DNA from 4 places in the Priestia sp. JSM ZJ58 genome. Region 1 is predicted to be linked to each of the others. Evidence: predicted binding sites of a transcription regulator. Region 1 holds the regulator's gene; each other region holds the start of a gene.
The links. The regulator LexA, encoded in region 1, represses DNA repair genes until DNA is damaged. The targets are predictions, from matches to a motif close to CGAACATATGTTCG.

Region 1 (4,736 bases):
TTCTTATAGAGTATAATGTTAGATTGTTCTGAAATTACAACAGCGGCACAACGTGTAATAAAAGGTTCAGTGGAGTAGGCAGTGATTTAGTAATAGATAAAAGAGGTTGGGAAAAAAGGATTTTAGTCGAAGCGAAAAACGAACCATTAATCATCATGTTTGATTAGTGGTTCGTTTTTTATGGTGCACGTAGGTTTCATTTGTTTAGTTCTTTCCAGCAGTTGATTGGAGGGCAAGACGAAGACTCCTGCGGGAAAAGCGGAAGGGGTGAGACCCCGCAGGAGCGCAAGCGACGAGGAGGCTCACCGGCCGCCCGCGGAAAGCGAAGTCTTGCACGGAAATCAACTGCGATGTCACAAGCAATCCCTGCTAGCTTATTTATTTCATTTGTTTCCCTTTAGACTTGCTTGGTTTAGTTATGTCTCAATCTCTTCTTTTTTATAATGTATTTTCTGATGCGAACAGCTTTTATGTTTTAAATCGATCTTTTAATAAATTCCATAGGGAACTCACTCCGAGACTAATGCTGATCAGAATTCCTGATAAAGCTACTATTAAAGCGATATATTCAAAGATAGAAAACTGCTTCATACTATCCCAATTGATGTTTCCCTTTAGCTTGCTAATAACTAAATTCATTCCGTAAATACCGGAAAGAACGGTATAAATCGTTAAAATTAATAATAAGTAATTGTGACGCTTGGCCGCGATTTTCTCTTGATTTTGATACAAAGTACCAAGGGTTTCTTTGACTTCTTGATAAAGAGAATTGATGTGGAAGATTTTTTTAAAGAGCTCAGAAAACTCTTGACCTTCCGTGCGAGAGCTAATTTCTAAAAATAAATATTTACCTGAAAATACAGTAATAGAGCGAATTAGTCGCTCGATGCCCTCTGAATTTTTATGAAACGTGAGCTGAGAATACTCATAGGATAGTTTTAGCAACACGATTTTATAGAAAAAATGCAAAAATAAATTATAGTAATGTTGGCCAAATAGATGATTCATCAAAAGCTGATCCGTTTTAGAGTCTGTCGATTTAGAAATACACGAAAACACATGGTCTGTTATAACGTAATAGGTTTCAGGAGCCCATCTGGAATACACGTGTTTGGTATTATACGTTTTAATATACTCATGGTTGTGTGCAGAGATAAACGGTTTCCCGTCAGGCGTATAGCTATTTAGCTGCCCAGTACGAAATAAAGTTGTGGAGTTAATCTCTTGCTCTTGATTTACCGTTACATAACTTAATACAAACATCCGTTCATCGATAAAATAAGGAAGACTCCCGACGTGCTGTTCACGCGTCGCTTCTTTTTTGATGTGTTCGTTCAAAAATGGCGCGAGCTGTGAAAAAATATAATCCTGTACTTTGCTATAGCGATGATGTTCATAGGTAATGGTGGATCCATGCTCTTCAGCAAGCTTCGGTTCTAATACACGAAAATGATTCATGAATTCTAAAATGTCATCATAGGTGTAATGATTATGACTCATCTCAGTGCGAATGGTCATGACGCCAATTTCAAAAGGACATAAAAAAACATCCACAGACAGCACGTTGCTAGACACGGTGGTGGAGGAAGTTTGTAGCGTAACGGTATGGTCTATTTTTTTTGAAAATCGAAGCAAGCCTTCTTTTTCGCACGAATCAGGAAATAGAATACATTCAATGTAAGGAAGAAAATATTGATCCAAGCTATCATGAGATACGTAATACTGTTCTCCGTAGTATTCTTTTTCTACATGTTTGTTTTGAATGGAAAAAAACTCAAACATATTTGCTTCTAGTGCATGAACAAGCTGCTCTTTATTTTTTCGATCAAAGGAAAAAGGAAAAAGAAACATGTTCATTGCTTTGGTAGGCATAATAGTTTGAAATGGTTCTGTTTTCCTTGGTGTATTGGTCATAAACTACATCCTTCTTATAGTCGGTTGTATTTTTTTTGAGAGTCGAAAAAATGCAGACAGAAAGTAAAAGGTAAAACAGGCTTTATAAAAACCGCTCTACCTGCCTGTAATGATTCGACGTATCATTTATAATATGCCAATTTTTTTAGAAAACAAACGTAAAAAACCAACTAACATCATGATTAGTTGGTTTTACATACAGTGTGTGATTAGTGAATCGTGCGATATACACCAGTGACTTTTCCTAAAATCGTTACGTGGCGAAGAATAATAGGCGCCATCGTTGAATTTTCAGGCTGTAAACGAACGAAATTTTCTTCTTTAAAGAAACGTTTTACCGTTGCTTCGTTGTCCTCGGTCATAGCGACCACAATATCTCCGTTATTAGCAGTTTGCTGCTGACGTACGATTACCATATCGCCATCTAGAATACCTGCTTCAATCATACTTTCTCCCATAATTTCAAGCATAAATACATGATCATCTGGAGAAACGAATTTATCTGGAAGAGGGAAATATTCTTCCACATTTTCAACGGCTGTTATAGGAAGACCCGCTGTTACTTTACCGATAACAGGAACATTAATGACATTGCTTTTAGGGATGTTTACTTCGTCTAGTTGAAGAACTTCGATTGCTCTTGGTTTTGTTGGATCTCTGCGAATTAACCCTTTACTTTCTAAACGAGCTAAATGCCCGTGTACAGTGGAGCTAGAGGCTAATCCCACCGCTTCCCCAATCTCACGAACAGAAGGCGGATAACCTTTTAATTTTACTTCGTGCTTAATAAAATCTAGTATGTCTTGTTGACGTTTTGATAGCTTCATATTTTTCACCTCGATTTTAGCTATTCTTTAGGTGAATTATACCACGTGATGTGTCAATATACAAACATAAGTTCGAAGAATTCCATTGACAGAAACAAATGTTCTCAATAAAATAAGAACATATATTCTGATAGGGGGATCATAATATGCACCAATTCTTACATTCTATGAAACATTACGCTATTTTTTTTGCAGTTATCGCTGCACTTACATATGTATTGACGCTGGTTTTAGGAGCGGATAAAGTAGATTTAGACAAATATTCAACGGTTACTATTACAAAAGGAGATACGCTTTGGGACTTGTCCAACAAGTATCATAATCACCATCATTTGACCACCAATGAATTTGTCAAATGGGTTGAAGACGTCAATGATCTAAACTCAGACACTGCCCAGTCTTTATCTCCTGGAGATAAATTATATATTCCTGTTTTAAAAAAAGAGTTACATAATCAAGTGGCAATTGAACAGTAGTGTGTAACGGCCGTTCCTGAATATTGTTAGAAGCCGAAAAGGTCGTGATAAAAGTGGACGCCATTATTTATTGCCGTGTAAGTACGGATAAAAAAACCCAAGAAACATCTTTACAGCGCCAGCAAGAAGAATTAAAAAAGCTTGCTGATCTTCACCATCTAAACGTAAAAAAAGTCGTAATGGAAAAAGCAAGCGGATATGACGTAGACAGAGAGGGTATATTGGATGTTCTTCATACAATGAAAGAAGAAAAAATATCTGTGCTGCTCATTCAAGACGAAACGCGATTAGGCAGAGGAAATGCCCGAATTGCGCTTCTTCATGCTTTTCATAAAGAAAATGCTACGATCTATACGATTAGTCATCAAGGTCAGCTTCAGCTTTCAGAATCTGATTCGATGGTGTTAGATATTATTAGCTTAGTGGAAGAGCATCAGCGGAAATTACATAACGCTAAAATTAAAAGAGGAATGAAAAGAGCCGTAGAAAACGGTTATCGTCCGCAGCAAAATTTAAAAAATCAAGGAGTTAACTCAGGAAGAGAAAAAAAAGAAGCGCCGATTGAAGAAATTGTCCGCCTTCGTCATAACGGCTTAACCTTTGCTGAAATTTCAGTTACGCTAAAAGGTTTTGGTTATAATATTTCAAAAGCAACGGTACATCGTCGCTATCAAGAGTATCAAGAGAGTGCTCAATCTCTTGATAAAACGAAAGAGATTTAGTAAGATGACTACATGTTGCCGGAACGGTTCGGTAATTTTAATTATTGATTATAAGGAGATAGGTTTTATATGCTATCAAAAGATAAACTTGCTCGTATTAATGCTCTTTCAAAAAAGGCAAAGGCTGAAGGTCTGACAGAATCTGAAGCGAAAGAACAGCAAGAGCTACGTCAGGAATATTTAAAAGTTTTCCGACAATCTATGACAAACCACCTTCATACGATTAAAGTTGTGGACGAGGAAGGTAAAGATGTTACGCCTAAGAAGTTAAAAGAGAGCAAAAAGAAGCGTCTTCACTAAGACGTTCTAGTAAAACTAGAGGGAGAGTTCCCTCTAGTTTTTTGTATATTTTTAATAAGGCACACAAAAACTGTAAAAGTGGAAATTTTTTTGGTTCAAGTATTGTACAAATAAGCAAATCATTAGTATGATAACATATGTACATAGTTTTGAAAGGAATGAAGAGTATGACACAACGTATTGAAGATCTTTCGATTGCAACAATTCGTACTTTATCAATCGATGCGATTGAGAAAGCAAATTCAGGTCACCCAGGTATGCCAATGGGAGCTGCTCCAATGGCATATACATTGTGGACAAAATTTATGAACATCAATCCAAAGAATCCAAACTGGTTCAACCGTGACCGCTTTGTATTATCAGCAGGACACGGATCGGCACTATTATACAGCTTGCTTCATTTAGCTGGATATGACTTATCAATTGAAGACCTTAAAAACTTCCGTCAATGGGGAAGCAAAACACCAGGTCATCCAGAGTTCGGTCATACAGCAGGT
Region 2 (4,736 bases), on a different contig from region 1:
TCAAATTGTGGGCTCGTGCACCTTTTACCACGATTTTTTCCATCGCCATGTTTTATCACCCTTCCGCTTTTAATTCTAGAATCAAGTCACGAAGCTCAGCTGCGCGTTCAAAGTTAAGCGCTTTGGCTGCTTCTTTCATTTCTTGTTCCATTTCTTCTACGAGCTTTGCTTTTTCTTTTTTATTGAGTTTATCAAATGCCGGTGCTTCTTCATACGTTTCTGTATCTTCTGCTACTACTGTTGCACGAATTGAGCCTCGAACTTCTTTTTGAATCGTTGTCGGTGTAATACCATGCTCTTCGTTGTAAGCTTCTTGAATACTTCTACGACGCTTGGTCTCATTGATAGCAATGTCCATGGAGTTTGTGATGCGATCTGCATACATAATGACATGTCCATTAGCATTTCGCGCAGCACGTCCGATGGTTTGAATAAGCGATCGTTCTGAACGCAAGAATCCTTCTTTGTCCGCATCTAATATGGTTACTAACGAAACTTCTGGAATATCTAAACCTTCACGAAGTAAGTTAATCCCTATGAGCACATCATATTTTCCAAGCCGCAGCTCTCGGATAATTTCAATACGCTCGAGCGTCTTCACCTCAGAGTGAAGATATTGAACTTTAATGCCAATTTCTTTTAAGTAGTTCGTTAAATCCTCAGACATTTTCTTTGTTAACGTCGTGACGAGCACTCGTTCATTTCGCTTAATCCGGTCGTGAATTTCTCCAATTAAATCATCAATCTGCCCTTCAATTGGTCGAACTTCAATATTTGGATCTAATAATCCCGTTGGACGGATAATTTGTTCAATCACCTCAGGCGCCTTCTCAAGTTCGTAAGGACCTGGTGTTGCTGAAACATGGACGATTTGTTTAATATGCTGTTCAAATTCATCAAATTTAAGCGGACGGTTATCTAATGCAGACGGCAAGCGGAAACCATGGTCCACCAACACTTGTTTACGCGCTTGGTCTCCATTATACATTCCTCTAACTTGAGGAATGGTAACGTGGGATTCATCCACCACAAGAAGGAAATCTTCCGGGAAGAAATCCAGCAGTGTATAAGGTGTAGAACCAGCCGGACGAAGCGTTAAATGACGAGAGTAATTCTCGATTCCTGAACAAAATCCCATTTCTCTCATCATTTCTAGGTCGTAGCGAGTGCGCTGTTCCAAGCGCTGCGCTTCTAAAAGCTTTCCTGCTTCTTTTAACTTCTCTAGCTGTTCTTCTAGTTCTTTTTCAATGTTTTGAATGGCCACACGCATTTTTTCTTCCCTCGTGACGAAGTGAGATGCCGGGAAGATAGCCACGTGTTCACGATCTCCAATAATTTCTCCTGTTAAGGCGTCGACTTCGCGAATGCGGTCAATTTCATCCCCGAAAAATTCCACGCGAATACAGTGTTCATCTCGAGACACAGGAAAAATCTCAACAACATCACCGCGAACGCGGAACGTTCCGCGCTTGAAGTCAATATCGTTTCTTTCGTACTGTACATCCACTAGCGTACGAAGCAGCTGATTGCGTTCTTTTTCCATTCCTACTCGAAGAGATACGACCATTTCTTTGTATTCTTCCGGAGACCCTAATCCATAAATACAGGATACGCTGGCAATAATAATGACATCTTTTCGTTCAAAAAGAGCAGAAGTTGCTGAGTGACGAAGTTTATCAATCTCGTCATTAATGCTTGCATCTTTTTCAATAAATGTATCTGTTTGAGGTACATAAGCTTCAGGCTGATAGTAATCATAGTAACTGACAAAGTATTCGACTGCATTATTAGGAAAAAACTCTTTAAACTCACTGTACAATTGACCAGCAAGCGTTTTGTTATGAGCCATAATTAATGTTGGCTTATTTATTTCCTTAATAACATTAGACATAGTGAAGGTTTTTCCCGTTCCTGTAGCACCTAACAAAACTTGATGCTGCTTACCTTCTTTAATTCCTTTCACAATCTTTTCAATTGCCTTTGGCTGATCACCTTGCGGTTGATATGGGGATACTAATTCAAACTGATCTTTCAAATGAAGGCCTCCGTTTCTATTTTCTTGTTTTATCTATTTTTATTACGATATGTAAAAACCGAAAACACGAACTGATATTCGTATTTTATCACTTTATACTCATAAATGAAACTAATGAGTATTAATCTTATATAGTGTTTGTTTGTTTTGATTTTTTACCCTGTTACTTTATTACCCACTAAATTCTTATACTACCCTTTTCGAGGGGAATACAACTCTTTAGATGAAAGCAATAAAAGAAAGTAAGCTGCCTAATTGTCTGAAAAGGATAGGCTTTTGCGCCAATTTCTAAATTATGATACAGTATAAAAAATATGTACTGAGAGGGGTTTAGTATGGCAAGCGTTGATCAAGTTCTTATAAATAACTCCTTTATAACAGTTGAAGAATCAACTTCTTTAGCTAAAGTGAAATCTGAACTTTCCAACTATGATTTCGTTGTAGTCACAGCAAGTACCTTTTATGTAATACAAAAAGATGAACGATACCTTTTAACAGGTCATGACGAGGCATCGTCCATTAAAAAAGTAATAGCGGACACAAATTGGCCTTCATCTTCTACTTCTACGTTAGCCAATTTACAAGCCAACACAAACTGGAATAGACCAGTCCTCATTCAAGCAGAAAACCAAGAAACCACAATAGGACTTGTAACACCTTCACAGTGGATTACACATTTGCATAGCCAAAATGAGATATTAGCTTCCTATTTTGATACATTGGCAGAAACCATTAATGATGCAGTGACAGCGGTCGATCATGAAGGAAATGTAATCTTGTGGAATACTGCTGCGGAACATACGTATAAGATTCAGAGAGATGATATTATTGGTAGAAAAATCGGAGAGCATTTTAAAGATGAATCCATCATTCTACATACGATTCTAAATGAAGGGCGTCCTGTGCGCGGAACGTATCATCGTCCTAATGAACAAACTCACGTGCTCATCAATGCATCTCCTATTATAAGAAACAACCGAGTCATAGGTGGAGTCGCAACCGAACATGACATTACCAATATTGTAAGACTAAATGAAGAAATTGATGTATCTCTTCTCATTCCGAAAGATAATCCATTTTCTTCTTTTGCGGGTATCAGTCCTGAAATTAAGCAAGCCGTTGACATTGCCAAAAAAGTGGCATCTACAGATATGCCTATTTTATTAACAGGAGAACCTGGTTCTGGGAAAGAAATGCTGGCTCAGGCCATCCACTACGGGGGATCCAAACATAAAGAACCTTTTTTATCTTTAAATTGCGCCACTATTCCATCTGGACTTCTGGAAATTGAACTCTTTGGTCATCAAAAAGACGTCTTTTCAGAAGATCCAACGACCATTGCAGGAAAACTGGAGCAGGCTCATAACGGGACGTTATTTATTGAAGAAATTGATAAAATGCCTCTTGAAATTCAAGTTAAGTTTCTCCGTTACTTGGAAGAACGAGCCTTTTATCACGTTGGAGGCACGGAAGAAATTCAAGTCCAAACCCGAATTGTAGCCTCTACTACGACGCCTTTGGAAGAGTTGCTAAAAGCCGGTGAATTCCATGAAAATCTTTACTATTTGCTGACCGTCATTAATATTATCATTCCGCCGCTTCGAGACCATAAAGAAGACATTGAAGCATTAACGCAGCAATTTGTACAGGAATTTAGTAAAAAGTATAAAAAGAAGGCTCCTTTCATCAGCTCTGAAGTTCTCGAAGCCTTTATGCAATACGATTGGCCAGGAAATATTCGCGAGCTGAGAAATACGATTGAACGAATGATTTTTCTTAGTGATCAGTCGTTGATTACCCTTACGCACCTTCCTGACAATCTGAAGGATGCCAGTTCTTTCACAGAAGTTCAAAAAGAAGAAGATTCTCTCCAAGAAGCTAGGCTAATAGAAGAGACTCTTCAAAAAACCTATGGAAACAAAAGTGCAGCAGCAGATCTGCTTGGCATTTCACGCGGCACCCTTTATAACAAAATCAAAGAATACGGATTAAACTAATTAAAAAATTCGACACGAAGCTCAGGATACTTGTGTCGAATTTTTTATGTTTCTTGGACTGAACTTATTTGGAGAAATTTTTTAATACGAACCATACGTTGGCGGGGCGTTCGGCTAGGCGTCTCATGAAATACCCAAACCAATCAATTCCGTAAGGAACATAAACCCTGACTTTATATCCTTCTTTGACCAGACGATCCTGTAGCTCTACGCAAATTCCATAAAGCATTTGGAACTCAAACTGATCATTTGAAATGCCGTTTTCTCTTACTAATCGTTTTGTATACTGAATCATTTCCTCATCATGACTTGCTACAGCTGTATAGTGTCCATTTAATAAATGCATTTTAATGATTTTTTTATAGTTTTCATCTACGTCTTTCTTTTCCGGAAACGATACTTCTGGCGATTCTTTGTAAGCTCCTTTTACCAGACGTAAATTGGCTTGATATTGATGTAAGTCATTCATATCTTGTTCTGTACGATAAAGATACGCTTGAATCACAATTCCAATATTATCAAATTCTTTGCGTAATTCTTTATACATATCAAGGGAGATTTGGCAGTGCAAGTAGTCTTCCATATCAATTCGAACAAAAATATCATTCACTCTGGCTGTGTGTAGAATTCTGCGCATATTTTCCATACAAAGCTCTTTGCTAATATCCAATCCTAAAGAAGTCATCTTTAATGATAAATTTGAT
Region 3 (4,736 bases), 1.9 Mb from region 1:
CTCTTGGAATGAAACAGCGGCTTGGTATTGCTTCTGCACTCCTCGGAAATCCTCGTTTATTAATCTTAGACGAACCAACCAACGGACTGGATCCTGCAGGAATTCAAGAAATTCGTTCATTAATTAAAGAAATGCCAGGGGAAAACGGAGTTACCGTATTGATTTCAAGTCATTTACTCTATGAAATCGACCATTTAGCGACTCAAGTAGGTATTATTACAAAAGGAAAGATGCTATTTAATGGCTCGATTGAATCGCTTCGCAAAAAAGCTAAGCATCAAGTGGCATTTACAACAGGAGAGATAGAAAAGGCTAAAACAATACTATTAGCAAACGGGTTTGTACCTACTATCGATAAACATAGTCTTCTTTTAGATTATATTGATCATGAGCAAGTGGCACATCTTGTTTATCAGCTTGTGCAAGAAAATGTCTCAATCTACCGAGTTGAAGAAAAATCGAAATCATTAGAAGATATCTTTTTAAAGCTGACAAGCGAGGAGAATAGATATGTTCACAAAAATACTGCAGGCTGAGTGTATAAAGTTAAAAAGAAAATGGCTCTGGTTTTTACTATTTTTAGGTCCAGCGGGTGTAATTGGCTTAACTCTAGTTGATTATAGCGTTCGATATGAATATTTAATTCAGCAAAATCCGAATGTGTGGGAAGGTCTTTTGCATGAACTAAACATCACGCTTCCAATAGCTTTTTTACTGGGAGGAACGATTCTTGCTTCAAATGTAGCGCATATTGAATATCATAGAAGCTCATGGAAGCAGCTGCTGAGCTTACCTGTGAGCAGACTGAGTGTTTATACAGCAAAATTTTTAGTAGTTATGTTTATGCTACTTATCGCTTCTGCTGTTCTATTAATCGGTATAATTGGGTTAGGCTGGTGGTTAGGATTTGGTTTTCCGTCTTCTTGGAAAAATCTTTTCGTGTATACCTTTTATCCGTTTTTTTCTGCCATTCCATTTGTAGCTATTCAAATATGGTTATCTATGCTTTTTAAAAATCAAGGCCGCTCTCTTGCACTAGGTATTGTGATGAGTGTGACGATGAGTGGTATGAGAGAATTGCCGAGCTGGTTTTTCTGGCAATGGCCAATGCTAGCGTTTTCTGACTATCGGAATATGTACATAATAGCAGGTGTAATTATCGGTATTTTCCTATATGCTGCAGGCGCCTTGCACTTTATCAAAAAGGATGTGGCCTAAATGTTTTTGCAATTATGTAGGATAGAATCGTTTAAATTGTTTAAAACAAAAGCCTGGACGTACCTTTTTGTGAGTCCTATTCTAATCGCTATTATCCTTTTTGTAGGTGATCAGGCAATGCCAAGCGGGAGAACGAAATGGGCAATGGCAGATGCCTTGATTGCCAATGTTCACGGATTGGTGTTTTATCCGTTAATTGGCGGGTTAGTAACATCCTTCATCTGTCGGTATGAACACGAAGCGGGAGGATGGAAGCAATTATTATCTCTTCCTGTGACAAGGACATCGGTATACGGAGCAAAATTGATTACAGCAGCAGCTTTCATGGGAATTCTTCAAGTGCTTGTATTTGTTGTTTTATTAGGAGTTAGCATGTTAAAAGACTATCCGAGCGCTGTGCCATTAAAGATGATAGCTGGAAATATGCTAGGCGGATGGGTTGCGGTGTTGCCCATTCTTGCGTTTATGCTAGCTGTGTCAATGGCATGTTCTAGCCTTGGAGCATCTTTGACAGTCAACGTCATTTTAACACTACCGAATTTATTCGTTGCTAATTCTGAACGATTTGGCCCCTGGTACCCATGGACTCAGCCAATGTATGGAATGTTAGGTGTAACCGGAAAAGCATCATGGGGGTTGATGCTGACTACACAGAATTTCTTAGTGGTTGTTATAAGCAGCTTTCTGCTTTTTGGAGTAGCAGGTTTACTGTATTTTCAGCGCAAACATATATAATAGAAAAAACCCGCTTTTTTACAGCGGGTTTTTAGCTGGCTTTTGGAATAGTAAAACCTACTCCAAAGACGTCTCGCACATCGTGGACAACCACAAAAGCCTGTTCATCGACTTTATGAATAATGCGCTTTAACTCTAATAGTTCTTGTTTGTTCACAACTACGTACAATACGTCTTTTGCTTCTTTTGTATAGCTTCCATGAGCAGAAAAGACAGTGACGCCTCGCTGCATCTTTTTGTTAACTTGTTCGGCTACTTCAGCTGAACGGTGTGAAATAATAGTGATTGCTTTGCGGGGGTTAAGTCCTTCAATAATATAATCAAGCACCTTTGTTCCGATATAAAGAGAAATAACCGTGTACATCGTCTTTTCTCCACCGATGACAAAATAGGCGCTTGCTACAACTAATAAATCAATTGCTAGCATCGTTTTGCTAATATTCCAGTCTAGATATTGATTAGCTAAGCGGGCGATAACTGCCGAGCCTCCGGAAGTTCCGCCACCTCTAAACACAAGCCCGAGTCCTACACCGGCTAAAATACCAGCAAAAATAGCCCCAAGTAGCGTATCGTCAAGAGGATTTCCCAGTCCTTCAGTTATATGTAGGAATAGAGATGTGAAAATAATACATATAATTGTGTAAGCAATCACACGTTTGTGAAGCAATTTGTATCCGATCAGTACCAGCAAACCGTTTAATATAAAGTTTGTGATACCAGGAGACCAGCCTAGTACATAATAGGTAATCATTGTTACACCGGTTACGCCGCCTTCTGCTAATTCATTTGGAATAGCAAAATAATTAATGGCCAGTGCGAAAATGAGGCTTCCTAGAATAATGAGGATAATTTCTTTTATTTTATTGATCATGAACGTTACCTCCAATCATCAAAAACTCCGAAAACACAGTCATGACAATGTATTATACCAACTCTAGAGGCTGAATTAAAGATGGGATATTATTATTTTTTAAAAAATCAATTTCTGCTATCAACATAAAATCTTTTGACAGTTTTTATGGAGTATGAAAAAATAAATTGTTTGCTTTTATTTTGATTAAAAAGTTTTGCAATGAGAATGTTCGTTCGGTAAAATAGAAGCAAGAGTCAAGGGGGAGAATGAACGTGTATCAAGATGAATTAAAACAGTATGCGAAGTTAGTAATGCCTGAGCATTTAGAGAAAATGAAGAAAATGTACAGTCCCGAGGCGCATAAGCAGTCTTTAGGGTTGAAAAAAGAAAAGATTGAGCATATTGAAAAGGTCATTATGAACAGTTACTCGGAGCATCATCCAGTAACCCTTCACGTCTATGAAGCAGGACATATTCAAAGATATGAACGAGTGACAATCGATAAAGTTTCTCTGCAGTCGAATACGCTGATGGTGACAGGGCCTTGTTATACATATTCGATTCGAGCGGATGCAGTAATTGAAGCAGATGTATGGAAAGATGAAAGCTACTCTAGCTAAGAGTAGCTTTTTTGTTGAATTTGTATCTTTTTTTTAACGCTTGCATACAATACATAAAAGCATATTCTGCGAGTAGTCACTTTTAGCTACTAGGAAATTTTGATTAAAGAAGGGATATTGTATGCAAAATGAAAAAACTCAAGTAAGAGAAATTGAATTAACGCAGTTCATTAAGAAAAGACTCGTTCGTTTTATCTCAAGTTTGGCTATTTCTTCTGCCCTTGCTTCTATATTATATATGCTTCTGTTTTTATTTAAATGATGGGTCACTTTGAGTTGTCCAAAAAGGTGGACAACTTTTTTGATGTATAGGCTCTCATTAAAACAGGACAAGCTAAACATAATTCAGTCAAGAGAAATTAAATCGGTCAAGAAATAGTCAAAAACAGTCATAGCTAATTAGTTGCAAGAAAACCTTTACATATAATGAGAAAAGTAGACAAATTCTTGAATTACCAGCTTATTTCCTTTTGTATAAACTATTATCAAAACAAATGCAAATCTAATTGTTCGTTCAAAAAACTTTATTTTGTAATTAAAAAAATGAATGTTTTTGATTTTTTATGATTGATTTTGAATGTAAACCGTGATAAAGTAAGTACATGAAATAAATGAAAACGCTTTTTTGAAAAAGGAGCTAGAACATGTTAACGCCGGAGAGACATCAACTAATCTTAAAACTTTTAAAAGAGAAAGAACTTGTAAAAGTGCAAGAGTTTATCGAAGTTACAGGCGCTTCGGAATCCACAATTAGAAGAGACTTAAGTCAACTAGAAGAAGAGCAAATGCTCAAACGTGTTCACGGTGGCGCTTCGCTTATTCGCAGTAAACGAATCGAACTGAGCGTTATCGAAAAATCTGCTAAAAATATTCAAGATAAACGAAACATTGCAGAGTATGCGGCTTCCATTATAAATGAAGGTGACTGTATTTTTTTAGATGCAGGAACTACAACGTATGAAATGATTCCTTTTTTGAAGCAAAAAGATGTAGTTGTCGTGACAAATGGTTTAATGCATTTAAACCCGATGCTAGAACAAGGTATCACCCTCTATTTAATTGGAGGATCTGTTAAACATAAAACGGGCGCTTTAATTGGCAATGGAGCTCTTTTAAGTCTTGAGCAGTATCGTTTTGATAAGTGCTTTATGGGAGCGAATGGGATTCATCATCAATATGGATATACAACTCCTGATCCAGAAGAAGCATTGATCAAGCAAACGGCAATGAAGCTTTCTAGAGAATCTTATATTTTATCAGATTCTACTAAGTTTTTTGAAACAAGTTTTGCGAAAATAGCCGATTTACAT
Region 4 (4,736 bases), 2.2 Mb from region 1:
TCTAGAAGATATGATTGCTGAGCTACAAGTAAAATAATGATAAAAAGAGTGAGAGATAGTTCCAGGCTACCTCTCACTCTTTTTATTCATGATGAGGGAATCATTTTAAATGATTAAAAGCTTATTTACCGTACGCTAAAAAGTTTCCTGTGGTAAACTCTTGTTATTATTATATTCTGCAATTTGAAAATTATCAATAATTGTAGAGGGAAATGTTCTAATTTTACAAATGAGCAGAAGGAGTAATTTACTTTTTATTTAAACAGCGTTAAAAAGTTACAAATAAAACTCTTGACTTTACCTCTATAATTTTTGAAGAAAATTGCACGTACCGACCGTAAAAGTATACCTTTACGAACGTATGAAAAATTATCAGAACCAATTGTTTTATATATCCGTAAAAGTTAAAAAACACTTTATGAACGTTCATTGTTTAACATGTACTTTTGCGAACCTTTTTTAAAAACGGATATAAAAATCAGTTAATTGATGATTGGTATTACGATTACTATTAACCATATTAATCATGGATTCAAGACGTTTGTTTTCCATAACATCAAGCCCCAACATATAATCAATAAAAGCGATTTTTGATAGGGTAGCAACCATCAATGTTTCCAAATCATGCTGATCCATTATTTCATTAACGAGCTTATAAAGGTCATCTTTTCTATGTCTCATTACTTTTTCCTCTACAACAACAGACCTGTCTATTTTAAAAATGCTCATTCTTTCATTTCACCTTCTCACACATAATTAGTTATATTAGTATGCTCTTTTTACTGGTAATATATATGTTAGGTTTCTGTATAAGAAGAAAAATACAAATAAGACAATAGTAGATAACTGAATGGTTATTTTGAGGGGACTATTATGATAACTGATGATTTATTGCACTTTTTTCAATATGGCTTAAGTGCCCGAAGATTAATCTTTAGGTATATGAAACTTTATATTTTTATAACTATTGTTTTTATAGGCGCATATTTCATTTTTTGTTTTTACGCTAAAGAACATAATTTAAAGTATAGTATCATAGGATTCTTTCCTGGTAGTGGTGTAGTCCTCTTGTTAGGTGCATTATTTATTAATTACCAAGCAACAAGAGTGCTAAGAAATAAGTATAAATTTAAGGTGAAGCACAGAATTTTCTCAATGTACAGTAAGGATTGGGAATTATTTCAATTAATGATTTTGAAAGTTTATCTTGAAAGAAAACGTATTAATACTAAAGAAGCTATTGAACAACTAAAAGAAGATTTGAAAGAAAGAGCTGAATTTAAAATTAAAACCCAAGTTCCGTTTTATATAGGTTCTTTCATGATATTATTTATTCCTGTTTGGTCTGCAACAAATAATTCAGTATTTAAATCTGCGGGCAACCTAAAAGAATCCTATATTTATTTAATATTTATTGTGTTGGTTATAGTTTTTATTAATTTAACAGTTGGCAGTTTCAAGCAAATTGCTAAAATAGTATTTTTAAACCATCTGGTTAAAACTGAAGAATTGAATTATTTTCTAACGGCTTTAGCATACGAATATTATTTGGTCGAAAATGATTTAAGAGAAAATAATCTGCATATCCCTTATCATTCTAGAGGAACTATCAAGTTTAAATTAATTAAAAATGTATTAGATGATTATTATGAAAGATACCCAGAGCGAATATAAAATATATGATGAAAAGATTAAAAAAGGCAGCCAAATATTTTTGGCTGCCTTTTTAGCAAAATTACACAACTAGAATTATATTTTATCATCTTGAATTACTAATTGCATTTGAAATATATCTGATTCTGTAATTCCTGCCTTATTTAACTCATCTTTAAGGGTCATTCCCTCTTCGATCTTTATTTTCCTTTTAGTGCCGTATCTTAATGTAAAAATTCTCATTTGATACATTAACAAATTTCCCTTTCTAACACACATTTAAATTTTTTTAAAAATCTTCTTAGTTTTAAAGAGTTTGCTTCTCTACTACAACTGGGAGGATAAAAAGTCTTGTTTCCTACCTCTTCCTAAAATATTAACAAAAAGAGGTGATTTTATGAATTTACTTTTACTTAGTTCTGTTATTGGTGTTACTGGCAATGCTCTTTATCATGTGATTCGAATTTATTTTCTTATAAAAAAAGAAAGACAAAACATAAGAGTAAAAGGCTAATCTGCATTCCATTTCTGATAGGGTAGCAATAATCGGGAAAAATTTAGATTTCATCCTTGAAAAAAGAACATTTGTTCGTATATAATATATAGAACAAATGTTCTTTTATTTAAGGAGTTCTTTTGATGGATGATGGGCAGCTACCAAACAGAGTGATTATTTGTATAGACATGAAATCGTTTTTTGCTTCTGTTTCTTCTGTCATACGGGGCTTAGATCCGTTGAAAACAAGGCTTGCGGTGGTAGGAGATATCAAAAGGTCAGGATCTGTTGTGTTAGCTGCTACACCCTTATTAAAGAAAGAAGGGATCAAAACAGGAAGTCGTCTTTTTGACATTCCTAAAAGGAAAGATATCCATGTGGTGAATCCATCCATGGAGAGATATATCAAGGCTTCGAACTATATTTCGAGTTTGGTGTTACAGTATGTGGCTCCTGAAGACTTTCATGCGTATAGCATTGATGAGTTATTTATTGATGCGACAGCTTCGTTGCATTTATTCGCTCAAACACCAGAAGAACTGGCCCATAGAATCATCAACGAGATTTATCGCAAGACACGGCTGACAGCTACCGCAGGTATCGGTCCGAATCTCTTACTGGCGAAGGTGAGCTTAGATCATGAAGCCAAGAACAGCCCAACAGGAGTTGCCTATTGGCGATATGAGGATATTCCCTTTAAGTTGTGGTCCATTCATCCGATGAAGGATTTCTGGGGGATCTCGTCTGCTACGGAAAGGCGCTTAAATCGTTTGGGCATTCACTCCATAAAGGAACTCGCTCTTTCTTCAAAAGAGATGTTACAAAAGGAATTTGGCATACTAGGCGAAGAGTTGCACCAACATGCGAATGGCATTGATTACAGTCGCATTTCTGATGTATATATTCCTAGTTCTCGTTCCTTTGGAAAGAGTCAAATTCTATTCCGTGATTATACAAACCGAAAACAAGTGGAGTTATTGCTGTTGGAGCTATTGGACGATGTCTGTTTTCGCTTACGCATGCATCAAGTGGTGGCTCAAACGATCCATTTATCCATTGGCTACAGCAAACAAACAGGTGGAGGCTTCTCCAGACAAAAGAAAATGGGGAGAGCTTCGAACTTAAGTCAAGATATCTTTCCGTACTGTTTAACCATTTTACATACGTTTGATAGTGGAATGCCGATTCGCTCCATTGGCATTTCCTTATCGAACACACGCATTCAAGAAGAGGAGCAAATGAGTTTATTTGAAGACATTGACCAGCGTGAAAGAGCCTATGCACTTGCAAAAACGATCGATGACATTCGTCTTCGTTATGGAAAGAATAGCGTTCTACGGGCCTCAAGCTATCTCGATCATTCAACGGCTCGTTATCGAAACGGCCTTCTAGGAGGTCATAAAGCATAAAGGAGGAAAATAATATGCAGAACAGAGGAATGAAAAAATGGCGACCGTTCGCCACTATGCCAGAGCAATACAAAGGATTACAGGAAATTATAAAAAAACAAGCAGAGATACCACAACCTTTTTTAACAGAAGATCAAATGGAACAGATTAATTTCACTTTGATCGAAGCGCTTCATACACATAAAAAAGTGTACCTGACGTATTACAAGCATGGGCAGTGTATAACGGAAACAGGAATTATTCAATTTGTTGATTCTCTAGGAGATGTCTTTGTTTTTATAGATGAAGGATGTAAGCAAACAAACAAAATGAGGCTAAGTGAACTAATTGATGTTCGTTTCATGTAGTAGAAAATAATAAAACAGTTTATTTACATAAGATTTCCATACATAATTAGTATAAGCTTAAAAAGTACAGGATCATTTTCATAGATTCATTTAGTAATGTTATATAAGGGGGCTTTTAAAATGAAGCAGGTTTGGCATGAATTTGAACAGTGGTTGAGAATAAATCGGCCAGAAGCAGTAGGAACACTTAACGAAGCAGCTGCTGAATCAGAAATTGCAGCGGTTGAACAAAAGATGGGACTAACCTTCCCCCAAAACCTTAAAGACTGGTTAATGATACATAATGGACAGAGCGATGAGTATATAGGAGTTATTGAAAATTATACTCTATTACCTCTAGAGGAGATTCTGTATACGTGGCAAACCTTAAAAGAGCTTTTAGATGGAGGAGAATTTGAAGATTTTCCAGAAGTAGAACCTGTTGGACCAGTGAAAAAAGAATTGTGGTGGAACCCGCGTTGGATTTCGATTGCCACGAATGGAGGAGGAGACGATATTTGTATAGACTTGGATCCTGATGAAGGAGGAAAAGTCGGCCAAATTATCACCTTTTGGCACGATTGGGAACAGCGTGAAGTAATAGCAGATAGCTTAGAAGAATGGGTGATGGCTACGATAAATCATACAGATCATTAAAGGGGAGAAGCAAATGATAAAGCCGGATATAGAGAGAATCTATAAAATTCTTAAAGCACTTCCAGGTACGTCAGTGAAAGTAGAATTTGAAGATGAAGTGGGAGAAATTCTTTCTACTCCTTATTATATCTATCTTAAAAGCGAGTTTTTAGATGGACAATTAGGCTATAGAGAAGGTCTAGAAGCAAATTCCCT

Region 2: a site for LexA is predicted at 2,103-2,116, ahead of uvrB (excinuclease ABC subunit UvrB). Genes of this name have one in related genera too.
Region 3: a site for LexA is predicted at 3,029-3,042, ahead of ACH6EI_RS14060 (YolD-like family protein). Genes of this name have one in related genera too.
Region 4: a site for LexA is predicted at 2,232-2,245, ahead of ACH6EI_RS15565 (Y-family DNA polymerase). Genes of this name have one in related genera too.

What each region holds. Positions count from the first base shown of each region.
Region 1 covers NZ_JBISEM010000001.1:803,373-808,108, forward strand. Annotated here, with positions in the region: gene ACH6EI_RS04075 (hypothetical protein) at 201-401, shown strand; gene ACH6EI_RS04080 (magnesium transporter CorA family protein) at 469-1,914, opposite strand; gene lexA (transcriptional repressor LexA) at 2,124-2,741, opposite strand; gene yneA (cell division suppressor protein YneA) at 2,888-3,217, shown strand; gene ACH6EI_RS04095 (YneB family resolvase-like protein) at 3,271-3,939, shown strand; gene ACH6EI_RS04100 (DUF896 domain-containing protein) at 4,009-4,239, shown strand; gene tkt (transketolase) at 4,407-4,736, shown strand, end outside.
Region 2 covers NZ_JBISEM010000002.1:148,266-153,001, forward strand. Annotated here, with positions in the region: gene uvrA (excinuclease ABC subunit UvrA) at 1-49, opposite strand, end outside; gene uvrB (excinuclease ABC subunit UvrB) at 56-2,035, opposite strand; gene ACH6EI_RS22175 (sigma-54 interaction domain-containing protein) at 2,371-4,032, shown strand; gene ACH6EI_RS22180 (proline dehydrogenase family protein) at 4,097-4,736, opposite strand, start outside.
Region 3 covers NZ_JBISEM010000001.1:2,662,462-2,667,197, reverse strand. Annotated here, with positions in the region: gene ACH6EI_RS14080 (ABC transporter ATP-binding protein) at 1-536, shown strand, start outside; gene ACH6EI_RS14075 (ABC transporter permease) at 511-1,218, shown strand; gene ACH6EI_RS14070 (ABC transporter permease) at 1,219-1,953, shown strand; gene ACH6EI_RS14065 (YitT family protein) at 1,985-2,824, opposite strand; gene ACH6EI_RS14060 (YolD-like family protein) at 3,073-3,426, shown strand; gene ACH6EI_RS14055 (hypothetical protein) at 3,548-3,688, shown strand; gene ACH6EI_RS14050 (DeoR/GlpR family DNA-binding transcription regulator) at 4,071-4,736, shown strand, end outside.
Region 4 covers NZ_JBISEM010000001.1:2,966,193-2,970,928, reverse strand. Annotated here, with positions in the region: gene ACH6EI_RS15580 (hypothetical protein) at 1-37, shown strand, start outside; gene ACH6EI_RS15575 (hypothetical protein) at 460-729, opposite strand; gene ACH6EI_RS15570 (hypothetical protein) at 874-1,674, shown strand; gene ACH6EI_RS15565 (Y-family DNA polymerase) at 2,293-3,558, shown strand; gene ACH6EI_RS15560 (YolD-like family protein) at 3,573-3,905, shown strand; gene ACH6EI_RS15555 (SMI1/KNR4 family protein) at 4,026-4,541, shown strand; gene ACH6EI_RS15550 (SMI1/KNR4 family protein) at 4,555-4,736, shown strand, end outside.